Regions from separate parts of the Mesorhizobium sp. Cs1299R1N1 genome, predicted to be linked through region 2. Evidence: predicted binding sites of a transcription regulator. Region 2 holds the regulator's gene; the other holds the start of a gene.

Evidence for each region. Region 2 encodes LexA, which represses DNA repair genes until DNA is damaged. Its sites were predicted from a motif close to TGTTCNNNNTGTGTTCNG; they were not measured.
Region 1: O7A70_RS17780 (PA0069 family radical SAM protein) is a predicted target of LexA. The motif match lies at 4,407-4,424, and genes of this name have one in related genera.

Annotation. Positions count from the first base shown of each region.
Region 1 is NZ_JAPYKR010000007.1:314,818-322,591, forward strand. It holds gene O7A70_RS17755 (F0F1 ATP synthase subunit A) at 1-734, shown strand, start outside; gene O7A70_RS17760 (F0F1 ATP synthase subunit C) at 820-1,044, shown strand; gene O7A70_RS17765 (F0F1 ATP synthase subunit B) at 1,107-1,706, shown strand; gene O7A70_RS17770 (F0F1 ATP synthase subunit B) at 1,717-2,208, shown strand; gene O7A70_RS17775 (ribonuclease HII) at 2,327-3,025, opposite strand; gene O7A70_RS17780 (PA0069 family radical SAM protein) at 3,178-4,332, opposite strand; gene O7A70_RS17785 (glycosyltransferase) at 4,484-5,011, shown strand; gene moaB (molybdenum cofactor biosynthesis protein B) at 5,043-5,597, opposite strand; gene O7A70_RS17795 (4-(cytidine 5'-diphospho)-2-C-methyl-D-erythritol kinase) at 5,599-6,486, opposite strand; gene O7A70_RS17800 (hypothetical protein) at 6,513-6,698, opposite strand; gene O7A70_RS17805 (S49 family peptidase) at 6,782-7,645, opposite strand; gene O7A70_RS17810 (tRNA1(Val) (adenine(37)-N6)-methyltransferase) at 7,723-7,774, opposite strand, start outside.
Region 2 is NZ_JAPYKR010000004.1:146,393-154,166, reverse strand. It holds gene O7A70_RS10620 (ComEC/Rec2 family competence protein) at 1-1,604, shown strand, start outside; gene lexA (transcriptional repressor LexA) at 1,598-2,341, opposite strand; gene O7A70_RS10610 (GntR family transcriptional regulator) at 2,749-3,522, opposite strand; gene O7A70_RS10605 (ABC transporter substrate-binding protein) at 3,676-4,662, shown strand; gene O7A70_RS10600 (ABC transporter ATP-binding protein) at 4,721-5,500, shown strand; gene O7A70_RS10595 (ABC transporter permease) at 5,506-6,429, shown strand; gene kynU (kynureninase) at 6,464-7,711, shown strand; gene kynA (tryptophan 2,3-dioxygenase) at 7,769-7,774, opposite strand, start outside.

The DNA of each region.
Region 1 (7,774 bases), on a different contig from region 2:
TCCACCAGTTCCATATCAACAAGCTGATACCGATCGAGATCGGCGGCTATGACCTGTCTTTCACCAATTCCGCCCTGTTCATGGTCGCCACCGTGGTCGTTGCCGCGGCGTTCCTGTTCCTGACGACATCGAGCCGCAGCCTGGTTCCAGGCCGACTGCAGTCGGTCTCCGAAATGGCTTACGAATTCGTCGGCAACATGCTGCGCGACGCCGCCGGCACGCAGGGCATGAAGTTCTTCCCCTTCGTGTTCTCGCTGTTCATGTTCGTGCTGGTCGCCAATCTGCTCGGCCTGTTTCCCTATTTCTTCACTGTTACAAGCCACATCATCGTCACCTTCGGCCTCGCGGCCCTGGTGATCGGAACCGTGGTGGTCTACGGCTTCATGAAGCATGGTCTTGGCTTCCTCAAGCTGTTCGTGCCGCATGGCGTGCCGGTGTTCCTGCTGCCGCTGGTGGTGCTGATCGAGGTCATCTCCTTCGTGTCGCGCCCGGTCAGCCTCTCGGTTCGTCTGTTCGCCAACATGCTTGCCGGCCACATCACGCTCAAGGTGTTCTCTGGGTTCGTCGTCAGCCTCTCCGCGCTGGGCGCGGTCGGTGTGGCGGGTTCGATCCTGCCGTTGGCGATGGCGGTAGCGCTGACGGCGCTTGAACTGCTGGTCGCTTTCTTGCAGGCCTACGTCTTTGCCGTGTTGACCTGCATGTATCTCAACGACGCCCTGCATCCCGGGCACTGAGGCCAAGAGTTCCGGCCCAAGAGTTTCCAACATTGGTGCCGGATGAAATCGCAACGGAATTTTCAGATCCAAAGGAGTTGAACAAATGGACGCAGAAGCAGCAAAGTACATCGGCGCCGGCATCGCTTGCCTGGGCATGGGTGGCGCGGGCATTGGCCTGGGCAACATCTTCGGCAGCTACCTCTCGGGCGCGCTGCGCAACCCGTCGGCTGCCGACGGCCAGTTCGGCCGCCTGATTTTCGGCTTCGCCGTGACCGAAGCTCTGGGCATCTTCTCGCTTCTCATCGCGCTGCTGGCCCTGTTCGGCTGAGTACTGAGAAGATTGGACAGGCCGGCCGCGCTAGCGGCGGGCCTGATATCTGGGGATAGTCCATGTTCGTGACATCTGCCTTCGCGCAAGAGTCCGCGCCATCAGCCGACACCAGCCACGCTGCGACCGGAGGCGACACGCATTCCGGCACCAGCGTGCCTGCCGAAGCGCACGGCACGTTTCCGCCATTCAATCCGGAGACGTTTCCGTCGCAGCTTCTGTGGCTGGCGATCACGTTCGGGCTGTTCTACCTCTTCCTGAAGCGGGTCGTGATGCCGCGCGTCGGCGGCATCATCGACGTCCGCAACGACCGCATCAGCCAGGATCTCGACCAGGCAGCCAAGTTGAAGGGCGAGGCGGACGCCGCCGTTGCCGCTTACGAGCAGGAACTGGCGGAGGCCAAGAAGAACGCCAATTCGATCGGCCAGCAGGCCAACGATGCGGCCAAGGCGGAAGCCGAGACCGCGCGCAAGAAGATCGAGGCCGCGCTCGACGCCAAACTTGGCGAGGCCGAGGCACGCATTGCTTCCATCAAGGCCAACGCCATGAAGGAAGTCGGCAGCATCGCCGAAGACACCGCTTCGGCGATCGTCGAGGCACTGGTTGGCGGCAAGACCAGCAAGGCCGAGATCGCGGCCGCGGTCAAATCCGTGGCCCGGTGAGGAGCGCATCATGGACGCTACATCTCTCGCAACGCTCTGGGCCACGATTGCCCTGATCATCTTCCTGGGCATCGCCGTCTATATCAAGGTGCCCCGCATGATCGCCAAGGCGCTCGACGCCCGCGCCGCCAGGATCAGCAGTGAACTCGACGAGGCACGCAAGCTGCGCGAAGAAGCCCAGCAACTGCTCGGCCAGTACAAGAAGAAGCGCAAGGAAGCCGAGCAGGAAGCTGCCGACATTGTCGCGGCCGCCAAGCGCGAGGCGGATCTGCTGGCCGCCGATGCCTACAAGAAGACCGAGGATTACGTTGCCAGGCGCACCGCGCTTGCCGAGCAGAAGATCGGCCAGGCCGAACGCGAAGCGATCGGCGAAGTGCGCGCCAGCGCCGTCGACATCGCTGTCGAGGCGGCACGCGCATTGCTCGCCGCCAAGGTCGACTCCAAGGCCGGAGCCGACCTGTTCAGGTCCGCGCTGCAGGATGTGAAGGCGAAGCTGAACTAAGCTGACAGCATTGAGCAAATCAAAGCCGCCCGGGCAACCTGGCGGCTTTTTTGTGCGGTGCGTCAACGCTGCCAATCTCCCCTCGTGGGGGAGATCGGCAATCACCACTGCCGTCGCCTTACTCCAGCCCGGCGAAGCTTTCTTCTTCTTCCGTCACCTCGGCGCCGCCCAACCGGAACGGCGCAAACGAGATGCGGTGCAGCCGAGCGACGGGGCCATGCGCCTCGATCGCCGTACGGTGCCGGACCGTGGCGTAGCCCATATGGACTTCGAAGCCGTAGCGGTCGTGATGATTGCCGCAGCCGCACATCATGCGGTCGCGCATGACCTTGGCCACGATCGAGGCTGCGGCGATCGATTGCGAGCGCTGGTCGCCCTTGATCAGCGCGCGTCCTTCGCAGGGCAGTCCCGGCGGCACGTCGCGCCCATCCGCCAGCGCGAGCTTTGCCTGGATGGGCAGCCCGACCAGTGCGCGGCGCATCGCTTCGAGGCTCGCCTTGAGGATGTTGCTGCCATCGATGCCTTCGGCGCTGACCGACGCCATCGAGACGCCGAGCGCGGAGCCGATGATGCGCAGAAACAGCGCTTCGCGCTGCAAGTGGCTGAGCCGCTTGGAATCGTCGAGCCCTTCGGGAATGTTGGCGGGGTCGAGTACCACTGCCGCCGCTACCACCGGCCCGGCCAACGGGCCACGGCCGGCTTCGTCCATCCCCGCGACCGGCCACAGGCCATCGGCCATCGCCTTCGTCTCGAAGGAGAAATCGGGTTTCTCGACGATTTCGAAGAGAGGCGGAGAATCAGAACGCGCGCGAGCCATGTTGCGGCGAGGTTCGCATCGGCTCTGATTCTCCGCAAGTCCCTCCGGGTCGGGTGGGGCGCCGGACCGGGAGGGCACCGTCTGCAGGCCGGGGCAGGCCGGACGGGATCTTTTTGCAGGGCGGCAATGAACAGCCGCGGTGTCTTTCGGCTTCAGAGCAGCATCAACTGCTCCTGGTCCTTACCGGCCGCGACGAACTGGTCGGTCCGCAGCGTGCGCCGTTCAGCATTGAGGCCGAGCCGCTTGGCGGTGATCTCGAAGCGCCGGCCGATCTGCCATGCATAGGGCCCAGCGCCCTTCATGCGCTTGCCCCACTCCGAATCGTAGTCCTTGCCGTCGCGCATCGAACGGATCAGCGACATCACGTGGCGATAGCGGTCGGGATAGTGGCGCAGCAGCCAGTCCTTGAAGATTGGGCTGACCTCCAGCGGCAGGCGCAGCACCACATAGCCGGCCTCCCGCGCACCGGCATGATGTGCCGAGTCGAGGATGCGTTCCATCTCCTGGTCGGTCAGGCCCGGAATGATCGGCGCCACCATCACCGAAGCCGGGATGCCGGCTTCCGAAAGCTGCCTGATCGCTTCCAGCCGCTTGGTCGGCGTCGATGCGCGGGGCTCCATCGTCCTGGCCAGCATGCGGTCAAGCGTCGTTACCGACAGCGCCACCTTGGCGAGCCCGCGCTCGGCCATGCGCGACAGAATGTCGATGTCGCGCACCACTAGGGCTGACTTGGTGACGATGCCGACCGGATGACCGCGTGCCTCCAGCACTTCGAGGATTTCGCGCATGATCCGGTACTGCTTCTCGATCGGCTGGTAGGGATCGGTGTTGGTGCCGATGGCGATGGTGCGCGGCTGGTAGCCATCCTTCGACAACTCCTTGTCGAGCAGGCGTGCCGCATCCGGCTTGGCGAACAGCTTGGATTCGAAATCCAGGCCCGGCGACAGGCCCATGAACGAGTGCGTCGGCCGCGCGAAGCAATAGACGCAACCGTGCTCGCAACCGCGATAGGGATTGATCGACCGGTCGAAGGAGATGTCGGGCGATTCGTTGCGGGTGATGATGGTGCGCGGCTTCTCCACCTGCACCTCGGTCTTGAACGGAGGCAGTTCCTCCAGCGAACTCCAGCCATCGTCAAAGACATGCCGGCTGACAGGTTCGAACCGGCCGGACGGATTGATGCCCGCCGATCGGCCACGGTTGCGGTCCGGACGGACCCGCATGCCACTCTGCTCGATCATCGCGTTGGCCATCTCGGCTCGTCCTGCTCCGAAGGCCGCAATATCGGCGCGCATGATCGGTTCCATCTTCGCCCGCTCCCAGGGACTGTCCATGTTGTGTCGAATCGCTCTGCTCATGAAATTATTCCTATTTTGTTGATGAGAACAAAGCAAGAACTTTTCTATGGCGCGATGCAAAAACTGGCGTCGGTCAGTGGTTTCCGCTATTCGGCTCACGATGCTCAGTGTTCTCATCGAAACGCATAATGACGAGGAGGGTCTCGCCCGCACGTTGGCGACGCTGATTGGCGGCGCGGTCGAGGGCGTGGTGCGAGAGGTCGTCGTCTGCGACACCGGCTCCACCGACCACACGCATCGTGTCGCCGAGCATGCCGGCTGCCACTATGTGGGGAGCGGCGGCATCGCCGCCGGCATCCGCCAGGCCAAGGGTGACTGGCTGCTGTTTCTCGAACCGGGTGCGAGGCTGGTAGAGGGCTGGATCGACGCGGTCGTCGCCCATACGGCCAGGCAGACCATGGCCGCCCGGTTCGCGCGGGCGCGGGGCAGCCGTACGCCGTTCTTGGCCAGGGTCTTTTCCGCAAACCGTGCTCTCGCCGACGGACTGGTGATCAGCAAGCGGCAGGCGGCATCTCTGTCCAAGAATGCCGGCACCGCCGAGGCGTTGGCGCGCGGCTTGGCGACAAAGAAGCTCGACGCCGAGATCTGGGTGGCGCCACCGAGGCAGGCGCAGCGCTCTCCGAGGTGATTTTTGCAGTTGCTCTGCGTGGCGTTGCTTTTTAAGGGGCCGATTTGCCGCGCCGCAGATGTTCGTCCAGGCGCGGCATGATCTCGACGAAGTTGCAGGGCATGTGCCGGTAGTCGAGCTGTGCCTTGAGGATGCCGTCCCAGGCATCCTTGCAGGCGCCGGGCGAGCCCGGCAGCACGAAGACGAAAGTGGCGTTGACGACGCCGCCGGTCGCCCGGCTCTGGATCGTCGAGGTGCCGATCTTGTCGTAGGAGATGCGGTGGAAAACTTCCGAAAAGCCATCCATGCGCTTTTCGAAAATCGGCTCCAGCGCCTCGGGCGTCACATCGCGGCCGGTGAAACCGGTTCCGCCGGTGGTGATCACGACGTCGATGGCCTTGTCCCGCGACCACGCCAGAACGGTGTCACGGATTTTTTCGCGGTCGTCGATGACGATATCTCGGCCGGCCAGGATGTGGCCGGCCTCGGTGATGCGATCGGCCAGCGTCTGGCCGGATTTGTCGTTGGCAAGGCTGCGTGTGTCGGAAACCGTCAGCACCGCGATGCGCACCGGAATGAAGGCACGGCTCTCGTCAATCCTGGCCATCTCACTCAGCCTCCGATGCAATGCTGCGTGTTGCCGCGACGAACCAGTCGGGCTGGCGGCTGCGGATCTCGGCCGCCGCGCGCTTGGCGACATTGCCGGTCTCGAACAGGCCGAAGCATGTAGCGCCCGATCCGGACATTCGTGAAAAACCCGATCCGGCCTTATCAAGCCATGAAAGCGCCCTGCCTATGGCGGGTCGCATCGCAAGGGCCGCAGGTTCGAGATCGTTGCGGGTGATCTCCAGCCAGTTGCGCAGGCTGTGAAACTCGATGCTGCGCGGCAGCGGCGGCAGTGGCTCATTGTCGCGCCGGGACAGTGCTGCGAAGATTTCCGCCGTCGAGACCGGCGTGCCTGGATTGACCAGCACCAGACCCAGCGCCGAAAAATCCGGCACCATCGACAGCTCCTCACCGATGCCGCGCGCCACCAGCGGCTTTGCCGCCAGGCACATCGGCACATCGGCGCCAAGCGAGAGACCGATGCGCGCCAGCTCGGCGCTATCGATGTCCAGCCCCCAGCTGTCGGCCAGCCCGCGCAGCACGGCCGCCGCGTCGCTCGACCCTCCGCCCACGCCGGACGCGACTGGAAGGTTCTTTTCGAGCCTGATGATCACGGGCGGCGTGCTCCGAAGACCGGCGGCCTGCCGTAACGCGTCGCGTGCCTTGAGCACCAGATTGTCGCCATCGGGCGGAACGTCCGGCGCGTAGCGGCCGGATATGGTGAAATCGTCGCCTTCAGCCGGCGCGATCTCGATCCTGTCGCCAAAGCGCGTGAACACAGCCAGGCTTTCGATGAGATGATAGCCGTCGGGGCGCCTGCCGGTGACGTGCAGGGCAAGGTTTATCTTGGCCGGTGCTGCCCATGTCCGGACATGCGGACCGGACTCCACAGTCTCGATTGCGAGTGAAATGAGGGTCAGTCCTTGGCCAGCCGGTATTCGCCGGTCTTCGGATCCTTGACCAGCGTTCCCATCGCGCCGTTGGCCGCCTGTTTTTCGGTCCGCCGTACCTTGGCCGTCACGCGCTCAGCCTCGCGCAGGAAGGTGCGGTAGCCGAAATAGGCGGCAACGCCGACGACGGCAAAGAAAATGAGTTGCGGCATGTCAAAACTCCTACCACGCTGGGCCAGTAAGGGCGGCCGGTCGGGTCTTTCGGGCAACCATGCTAGACGCTTTCATGGCTTTTTCAAAGCCCGAAGCGCGCCCACAATGCGCGCTCTTCCGCCGCATCAATGACGCCGCTGGCCGCTGCCGCGGCGATATCGGGCGCTGAAAAGCCCTTGCTCGAGCCGAACAGGCCGAAGCGGCCGAACAGACCGCGCGGCGCCGTTATCAGCTTGAGCTGGGTCTTCGGCCCGAAGCGGGTCTTCAGTACTGTGCGCATGTCGCCCAGCGCATCGACGAGGCCGAGTTCCAAGCCTCTCTTGCCGGTCCAGAACAATCCGGTGAACAGCTCCGGATCGTCCGCCAGCTTCGTGCCGCGCCGCTCCTTGACCAGATCGATGAAGGTCTCGTGCACTTCGAGCTGCAGCACCTTCAGCCGCTCGACGTCTTCCTTTTTCTCGGGCTTGAACGGATCGAGCACTGCCTTGTTCTGGCCGGCGGTGTGGACACGGCGCTCGATGCCGATCTTCTTCATTAGTTCCGGGAAACCGAACGAGGCCGACACCACGCCGATCGATCCGACGATGGAGGAGGGGTCGGCGAAGACCTCGTCGCCGGCGACAGCGATCATGTAGCCGCCAGACGCCGCGACATCCTCGACGAAGACAAGCACCTTTTTGTTCTTCTCGACCGCAAGGTCCCGAATTCGCTTGAAGATCAGCCGCGACTGCACCGGGGAGCCGCCGGGGGAGTTGATCGAGATCGCGACCGCCGGCGCGTCGAAGGAAAACGCCTTTTCGATCAGCCCGGCGGTGGAGGCAAGCGACAGGCTCGGCCGGAACGGACCGCCGCCGGCCATGATGGTGCCGTGCAGCCGGATGACCGGAATGGTGTCGACGGTGGAGCGCCAGGACTTCGGCAGCAGACGGTTGAAAAGACGTTTCACGATGAAGTGGTCTCCGGCGATGGTTGCAGGCATGTAGGGATTTCCCGCCCAACGACAATGTTCAGGCCGCGAACAGCTCAGTCTCCGAACAGCGAGGCGAGCCCGTTGGTTATCATTTCGCTGCGCTCG
Region 2 (7,774 bases):
GCGTGTTTTCAGGCATCGAAAATGCCCGCGAAGCCATCGCCGACCACATCAGGGGCAGCATTGGCGGCGCCGAAGGCGAGATCGCGGCGGCGCTGATCGTCGGCGTGCGGGCCGGCATTCCCGATGAAATCAACGAAGCGATGCGGCGAACCGGCATCTACCACATCATCTCGATTTCGGGTCTGCATATGGCGCTGGTGGCAGGCACCATCATGGGTCTGCTGCGCGGCGCCTTCGCGCTGTTTCCAGGCTTTTCCGCGCGCCGGCCGGTGAAGAAATACGCCGCCGCCGCCGCACTGTTTTCGATCGCCGCTTATCTCGTCATTTCGGGCGTCGTCGTCGCGGCCGAACGCAGCTTCATCATGCTGGCGGTGATGCTGATCGCCGTCTTGTTCGATCGCGCGGCGCTGACCATGCGCAACCTGGCGATCTCGGCGATCGCCGTTATCCTGGTTTCGCCGCACGAGGTCGTCGGCCCGAGTTTCCAGATGTCGTTCGCGGCAACCGCGGCCTTGGTTGGCGCCTATGCCGGCTGGGCCGACCACCACCAGGGAAAGACGAGGCCTCCGCCGCCAAAGCGATCCCTACCCGGGTTTCTGACGCGAAAATTCCTCTTGGCGACAGGTGGATTGGCCATGACGTCCATCATCGCCGGCAGCGCGACGGCACTGTTTGCCATCTGGCATTTCCAGCGGGTGTCGCCGCTCAGCCTGTTCGCCAATCTGGCCGTCATGCCAATCGTGTCGATCGTGATGTTCCTGGCCGTCGCCAGCGCGTTGCTGATGCCGTTCGGGTTGGATTGGCCGGCTCTCTACCTCATGGGCAAGGGCCTGACAGCGATGATCGCCATATCGGCGTGGATATCGGAGCGCTCTCCGGTCGATGGAGTCGGGCTGATTTCGCAGCAATCCGTGCTGCTGGTCACCGTCGCGCTGGTCATCGCGACGATGGCGACGACGTGGCTCCGGCTCACGGCGGTGCCATTCGCGCTTGCCGGTCTGTTGACTGTGTCGCACACGCGCACGCCCGATGTGCTGATCTCGGAAGATACGCGGTTGGTGGCTCTGTCGATCGGCAATGGCGAACTGGCCGTCAACCGGGAACGTCCGAACGAATTCGCAACCGACAATTGGAAACGCGCTCTGATCTCCGAAACAGTCGTCCTACCGGAAATGTTCGACAAGACGGACGGGCAATTCGATCTTGCCACTCCCACCGACCTGCCGCTGGGATCGCCGTTCTATTGCCGCGAAGGCCTGTGCCTTGCCAGGCACCCTTCCGGCGCGATCATCGCCTATGTCGAAGATCGCAAGAACACCTGGAAGGCCTGCGCTTTCGCCGACCTGATCGTCGTCAATGACGCGACCGCCTATGACGCCTGCCATAATCCGCTGGTTCTCGTCGTCACGAAACGGCAGCTCGCCCGCAAGGGGAGTGCCGCCGTCTTCTTCGATCCCCAGTCGGCCACGAGCCCGGCTGCGATCGAATTCGCCGTCGACGGACCATACCGGCCCTGGCACGAGCAGCGAAAATTCTCACGCGAGGCGCGGGGGTTGGCCCCCTATAAAAAGGCCGACAAGCCCGATGGCAAGCAAGTTCAGTAGCGCCTGATCAGCCCGACAAGCTTGCCCTGCACCTTGACCCGATCCGGTCCGAAGATGCGTGTTTCGTAGGCTGGATTGGCGGCTTCGAGCGCGATCGAGGCGCCCTTGCGGCGGAATCGCTTCAGCGTTGCTTCCTCCTCGTCGACCAGCGCCACGATGATTTCGCCCGGACTTGCTGTATCGGCATTGCGGATGATGACCGTGTCGCCGTCGAAGATACCGGCCTCGATCATCGAGTCGCCCTTGACCTCCAGCGCATAGTGCTCGCCGCCCATGATCATGTCCGGCGGCACCGAAATCGAATGCGTCTGATGCTGGATGGCATCGATCGGCACACCGGCGGCGATACGGCCCATGACGGGGATGGACACGGCTGAAACCGCATCATCGTCGTTGCCGGCCGCGGCCAGGCGGGAAGGCGGCGTCGCCGGCCTGATCTGGCGGCCGAGACTGCCTTGGCCAAGGCTGCCCTGGATGACGCTTGGCGAGAACTTCTTTGCCGCATTGAGGCCCGGCGCGATCGAGTCCGGCAGCCGCAGCACTTCCAGTGCGCGCGCCCGATTGGGTAGCCGGCGAATGAAGCCGCGTTCCTCCAGCGCCGTGATCAGGCGATGGATCCCCGATTTGGAGGCAAGATCGAGTGCTTCCTTCATCTCGTCGAAGGAGGGCGGTATCCCGCTTTCCTTGAGCCGTTCGTGGATGAACATCAGCAGTTCATGTTGCTTGCGTGTCAGCATGGCGGCCCCCAAGGCATTGAACGAAAGGTCTGAACCAGAATCGAAAAACAAACCCAGAACAAACACTATCCGTTCCAGTTGTGTTCCGCAACCGTTTAAAGTTTAATGAATTTGTTAACGCGTCTGAAGTTTTTTGCCGCGACAGCGGACTGCGGCCGACCCTTTCCGCGATCGGCAGGCATTGAAATTGTTTTGGTTAACGGCCTGTGGCCTATCCACTGATGGGCCGTGGCATCAGTCTTTCGGAGGGCTCTTCGCGGGTGGATTGTACAATTTGTGGATCCATTATTCGCGGAACGAAACGAAACCAAAACGCCAACGATTGGTAGCTTTGGGGCGGCGATGGATCCAGGTGCTTGGCCCACTCCGGCCAGCGCATGCCAACAGGCGTCGCGCAAGCGCTGAAGTCACCCGGAACCCGCTTTCAAACTGCCGGCGCGCGCGGCGTATTTGGTCGCGCCGCTGTCTTCGCTATGGACATAGACGTGCAGGGTATAGCCGATATGCGCCGTCATCAGCGCCTTGGCCCGCTCGACGTCACGATCGAGTGCAGCTTCCATGATCGCTGTATGGTGTTCGATCGCAATGGCTTCGCACAATGCCTCCATTGCCTCTTCATAACCGTCCTTCAGGCCAGCCGCGGCCCGCAATGTCGGCGCCAGGCCGAGAAAACGATGATGCCGTCGCAGCTGATCGGCGATGGTCGAGCGGAATCGCATGAGCCAATTGGAAGTCGCCGCGCTCAGCAGCGCCGCATGGAAAGCCTCGTGGTTCTCGTCCCATTTATCGACGGCCGCATCCGAAGGATCGTCGACCGCGGTCTTGCAACGGGAGAGCCGGTAGTGGGCGGTGACAACGGCATCCTCCCACTCCTTGCCGCCTTTTTCCATCGATTCGAGGAACAGGGGTATCTCGACCACCATCCTGGCGCGTGCCAGGTCCTCCAGTTCGGCCCGCGATACCGGAGCGACGGTAAAACCACGATTGCTGATGGCGGTGACCAGGCGTTCGGCCTCCAGCCGCGACAAGGCTTCGCGCAACGGCGTCCAGCCGACACCATAGGTGCCGCGCAGCGCACTCAGCTTGAGCGGGGCCCCGGGCATGAGGCGCGTCGTCAGGATATCGCGCCGCAACAGCTGATAGGCTGCCTCCGTCTTTGTGGAGATCGTTTGATCCTGCATCACGGTCCATCCATCGTCTGGCAGAGGAAAATTATATATGATGTAGGTGCATGGCAAGAATTATATATAATGTTTGACACGGGACGGCGGACTGACCATGATCGCCGCACTAGCCGCGGTGCAAGCGGCGTCGATCAAATCTGGGAGGAAATGATGTTGAAGTCGAAATCCGCTTGGCTGTCGGGTTTGTTCGTGGCCGGCGCATTGATGGTGAGCGCCGGCAGTGCCGCCGCCGATCAGATCCGCATCGGCATCGCCAATTTTGGCGAGCATCCGCAATTGAACGCCGCCATAGCCGGCTTCAAGAAGGCGCTGACAGACAATGGCTTCGTCGACGGCAAGGACGTCGTCTATACGGAGAGCCATACCAATTTCGATGCATCGCTGGTGCCGCAGATGATCGCAAAGCTGCAGGCCGAGCAGCCCAAGCTGATCTACACCATCACCACGCCGGTCTCGCAGATCGCCAAGAAAGCGCTCGCGGGCTCCGGCATTCCGATCGTCTTTGCCGCGGTCACCGATCCGGTGGCGGCCAAGCTCGTGCCGTCGTGGGACTCCGGTGATGAAGGCATGACCGGCGCCACCGATCTTCAGGATGTTGCCGCGGTGATGGCCTTCACCAAGAAGCTGTTACCAAACGCCAAGCGTTTCGGCGTGCCTTACAATCCCGGTGAGGCCAACGACGTTGCCCTGATCGAGAAGATCAAGGCGGCGGCACCGGCCGCCGGCTTCGAGGTCGTGGAAGTCGGCATCGACAACGTCAATGACATCCAGCAACGCATCGCCTCGCTCGCCGGGAAAGCAGATGTGATCTACGGACCGACCTCGAACCTGATCCAGCCGGCGATCGCCGCTGTCTCCGCCGCCGCGCGCCAGGCCGGTATCCCGGTCGTCAACGCCGATGACAGCGCGGTCCGCAACGGCACCGTGCCGGCGAGCTTCGCGGTGAATTATACGCAGGTCGGGATCAACGCCGGCAACATCGCGGCCGAAGTCCTCAAGGGCAAGGATCCCAAGACGATCGCGCCGTCACGCCCGGCCTACAAGGACCACATGGCGTTGATCTCGCGCAAGGCGATGGCTGCGTTCGGCATCGAGATACCGGCTTCGATGGCCGATTGCGGCTGCATCGTCGACTGACATCGGCGCTGTGAGGGTGACGGCGCGGGCGCTGTCACCCTGAGGTCAGGGAGGAACGATGCTCGAGATCCGATCCGCGCGTAAAGTATTCTACAAGGGCCAGGCTGACGAGAAGATCGCGCTGGACGGTCTCAGCCTGTTGCTGGCCACGGGCGAGTTCGGCATCGTCATCGGCTCCAACGGGGCCGGCAAGAGCAGCATGCTTAATGCCATTTCCGGCGCTCTGATCCTCGATTCCGGCCAGATCCTGATCAATGGCGCCGATGTGACTGGTATGCCGGTGCACAAGCGCGCCGCGAGACTGGCTCGCGTATTCCAGGATCCGATGCGCGGCACCGCCGCCAGCATGACGGTTGCGGAAAACATGCTGCTGGCTGATTTGCGCAGCAGCAAGCGCACCTTGCGCCAGGGGCTGAACGCCACCCGCCTTGCGTCCTACAGGGAACGCCTGTCGATACTGGGCCTCGGCCTTGAAAACCGCCTCGACACACGCGTCGACCTGCTCTCGGGCGGGCAGCGGCAATCCTTGTCGCTGATCATGGCGGTCGGCGGATCGCCTGACTTGCTGCTGCTCGACGAGCATACCGCGGCACTCGATCCGCGCACGGCCGAGATTGTCATGCAGGCGACGGTGCGCGCCGTCAGCGCGCTGAAGCTGACGACTTTGATGGTGACCCACAACATGCAGCACGCCGTCGACTATGGCAGCCGCGTGATCATGCTCGACGCGGGCCGCGTCCTTCTGGAAGTTAGCGGCGAGGAGAAGGCGAGGGTCACGGTTATCGATCTGATCGGCCATTTCTCCGTCAAAACCGACCGCATGTTGCTGGCGAGCTGATCATCATGGGTTTTGTTCAGGACGTTCTCGCCAGCTTCGTCGCGATCATGCCGGTCACCTTGGCGCAGAGCCTGATCCTGGCCTTTGTCGTGCTCGGGATCATGATCCCGTTTCGCATGCTGAATTTTCCCGATCTCACCAGCGAAGGCGCTTTTCCGCTGGGCGGCTGCGTCTGCGGCGTTCTCCTTGCCGCCGGCGCATCGCCGCTGATGGGCATCGCCGCCGCCCTCGTTGCCGGCTTCGCGGCGGGCTGCTGTACCGCGTTCATCCATCTGCGCTTCCGCATCCACACGCTTCTTGCCGGCATCCTGATGATGACGATGCTCTACAGCATCAACCTTCGCATCATGGGCAAGTCCAACCTCTCCGTGTTCGGCTCGCCGACGGTGTTCGACTGGGTGCCGTTCGCGCGGCCGGGTTTTCCCGCCAGCAAGATCGTCGTCGCTGGCCTTCTCGCGCTTATCGCCTTCATGCTGCTCTACATGTTCTTCAGGACCGAGAAGGGCACGGCCGTGCGCGCTGTGGGCGCCAATCCTGACATGGCCGAGGCGCAAGGCATCAATGTCTGGGCCGCGACCATAGGCGGTGTCGGGCTGGCGAGCGCGTTTTCGGCGTCAAGCGGCGCGCTGATGGTGCAGTCGCAGGGGTTCGCCGACGTCAATATGGGGCTGGGCATCCTCATCAACGGCCTTGCCGCGCTGATGATCGGCGAGGCCGTCGTCGGCAAGCAGACGGTCTGGCGGCAGTTGCTGGCGCCTTTCGCCGGCGCGATCATCTACTACCAGCTGGTGTCGTTCTGCCTTGCCGCCGGCATGCCGCCGCCTGACCTGAAGCTTGCAACGGGCCTGTTCGTGCTGGCCATGCTTGCCTTGCCCAGCTTGAAGCGCAGCCGGGGACCCGCACCGGTACGCGAAGCCATTCGTGAGTAACCAGGACGTGAATAATCAGGGAATGTCACAGATCATGCACGCAACGCTCGATCTCGCGGCCGTCGAAGCCATGGACGCGGCGGACCCGCTGCGCGCCATGCGCGACCGCTTCATCTTGCCGGAAGGCGTCATCTACCTCGACGGCAATTCGCTCGGGGCCGCGGCGCCCGCCGTCTTTGACGAATTGCAGAAGGCAGCGACGCAGGAGTGGGCGCAGGACCTGATCCGCGCATGGAACACAGCCGGCTGGTTCGACATGCCGGTCGCGCTTGGCGACCAGCTGGGACGCCTGATCGGTGCGGCGGCCGGCCAGACGGTGGTCTGCGATACGACCTCGATCAACATCTACAAGGTGCTGCATGCCGCACTCGGCATGCGGCCGGACCGCTCGGTCATCGTCGCCGAGGGCGACAGCTTTCCGACCGATCTCTACATGGCCGAAGGCGTGGCCTCGACGCGGCCCGGCACCGTGCTGCGGCTCGAGGGCGTCGACGCGCCGACTATTGAGGAACTGATCGACGAGCGTGTCGCGGTCATCCTGGTCAACCATGTCAATTACAAATCCGGCCAGTTGCGCGACATGGCGGCACTGACATGCAAGGCCCATCAGGTCGGTGCGCTGATCGTCTGGGACCTCTGCCATACGGCCGGCGCCTTGCCGGTCGAACTCGACAGCGCCAATGCCGATTTCGCCATCGGCTGCACGTACAAATATCTCAATGGCGGCCCGGGCGCGCCAGCCTTCATCTACGCCGCCGAGCGTCATCACGACAAAGTCCGGCAGCCGCTCAGTGGTTGGTGGGGCCATGCGCGGCCCTTTGCCTTCGAACAGGGTTACGCGGCCGGCAGCGGCATCCGCCGGTTCCTGTGCGGCACGCAGCCTGTCTTGTCGATGCGGGCGCTGAAGGGGGCACTGGACCTTTGGGACGATGTCGACATGGCGGTGGTGCGCAAGAAGAGCATCGCGCTCACCGATCTGTTCATCCAACTCGTCGAGACCAGATGCGGCGCCTACGGCCTGGAGCTGGAAAGCCCGCGCGATGGCAATGCGCGTGGAAGCCAGGTTTCATTCCTCCACCCCAATGGCTACCAGGTGGTGCGGGCACTGATCGAGCGCGGCGTGATCGGCGATTTCCGTGCGCCGTCGACGATCCGCTTCGGCTTCACGCCGCTCTATGTCGGCTACACCGATGTATGGCAGGCGGTCGACGTACTGGAAGATATCCTGCGCACCGGCGCCTGGAAGGATGCGCGCTTCGCGGTCAAGACGGCGGTGACCTGAAAAGTCGGCGCAATTCATGCGCGAAAACTGGGACGCGGTTTTCCCACAAACAAGGGTTCAGAG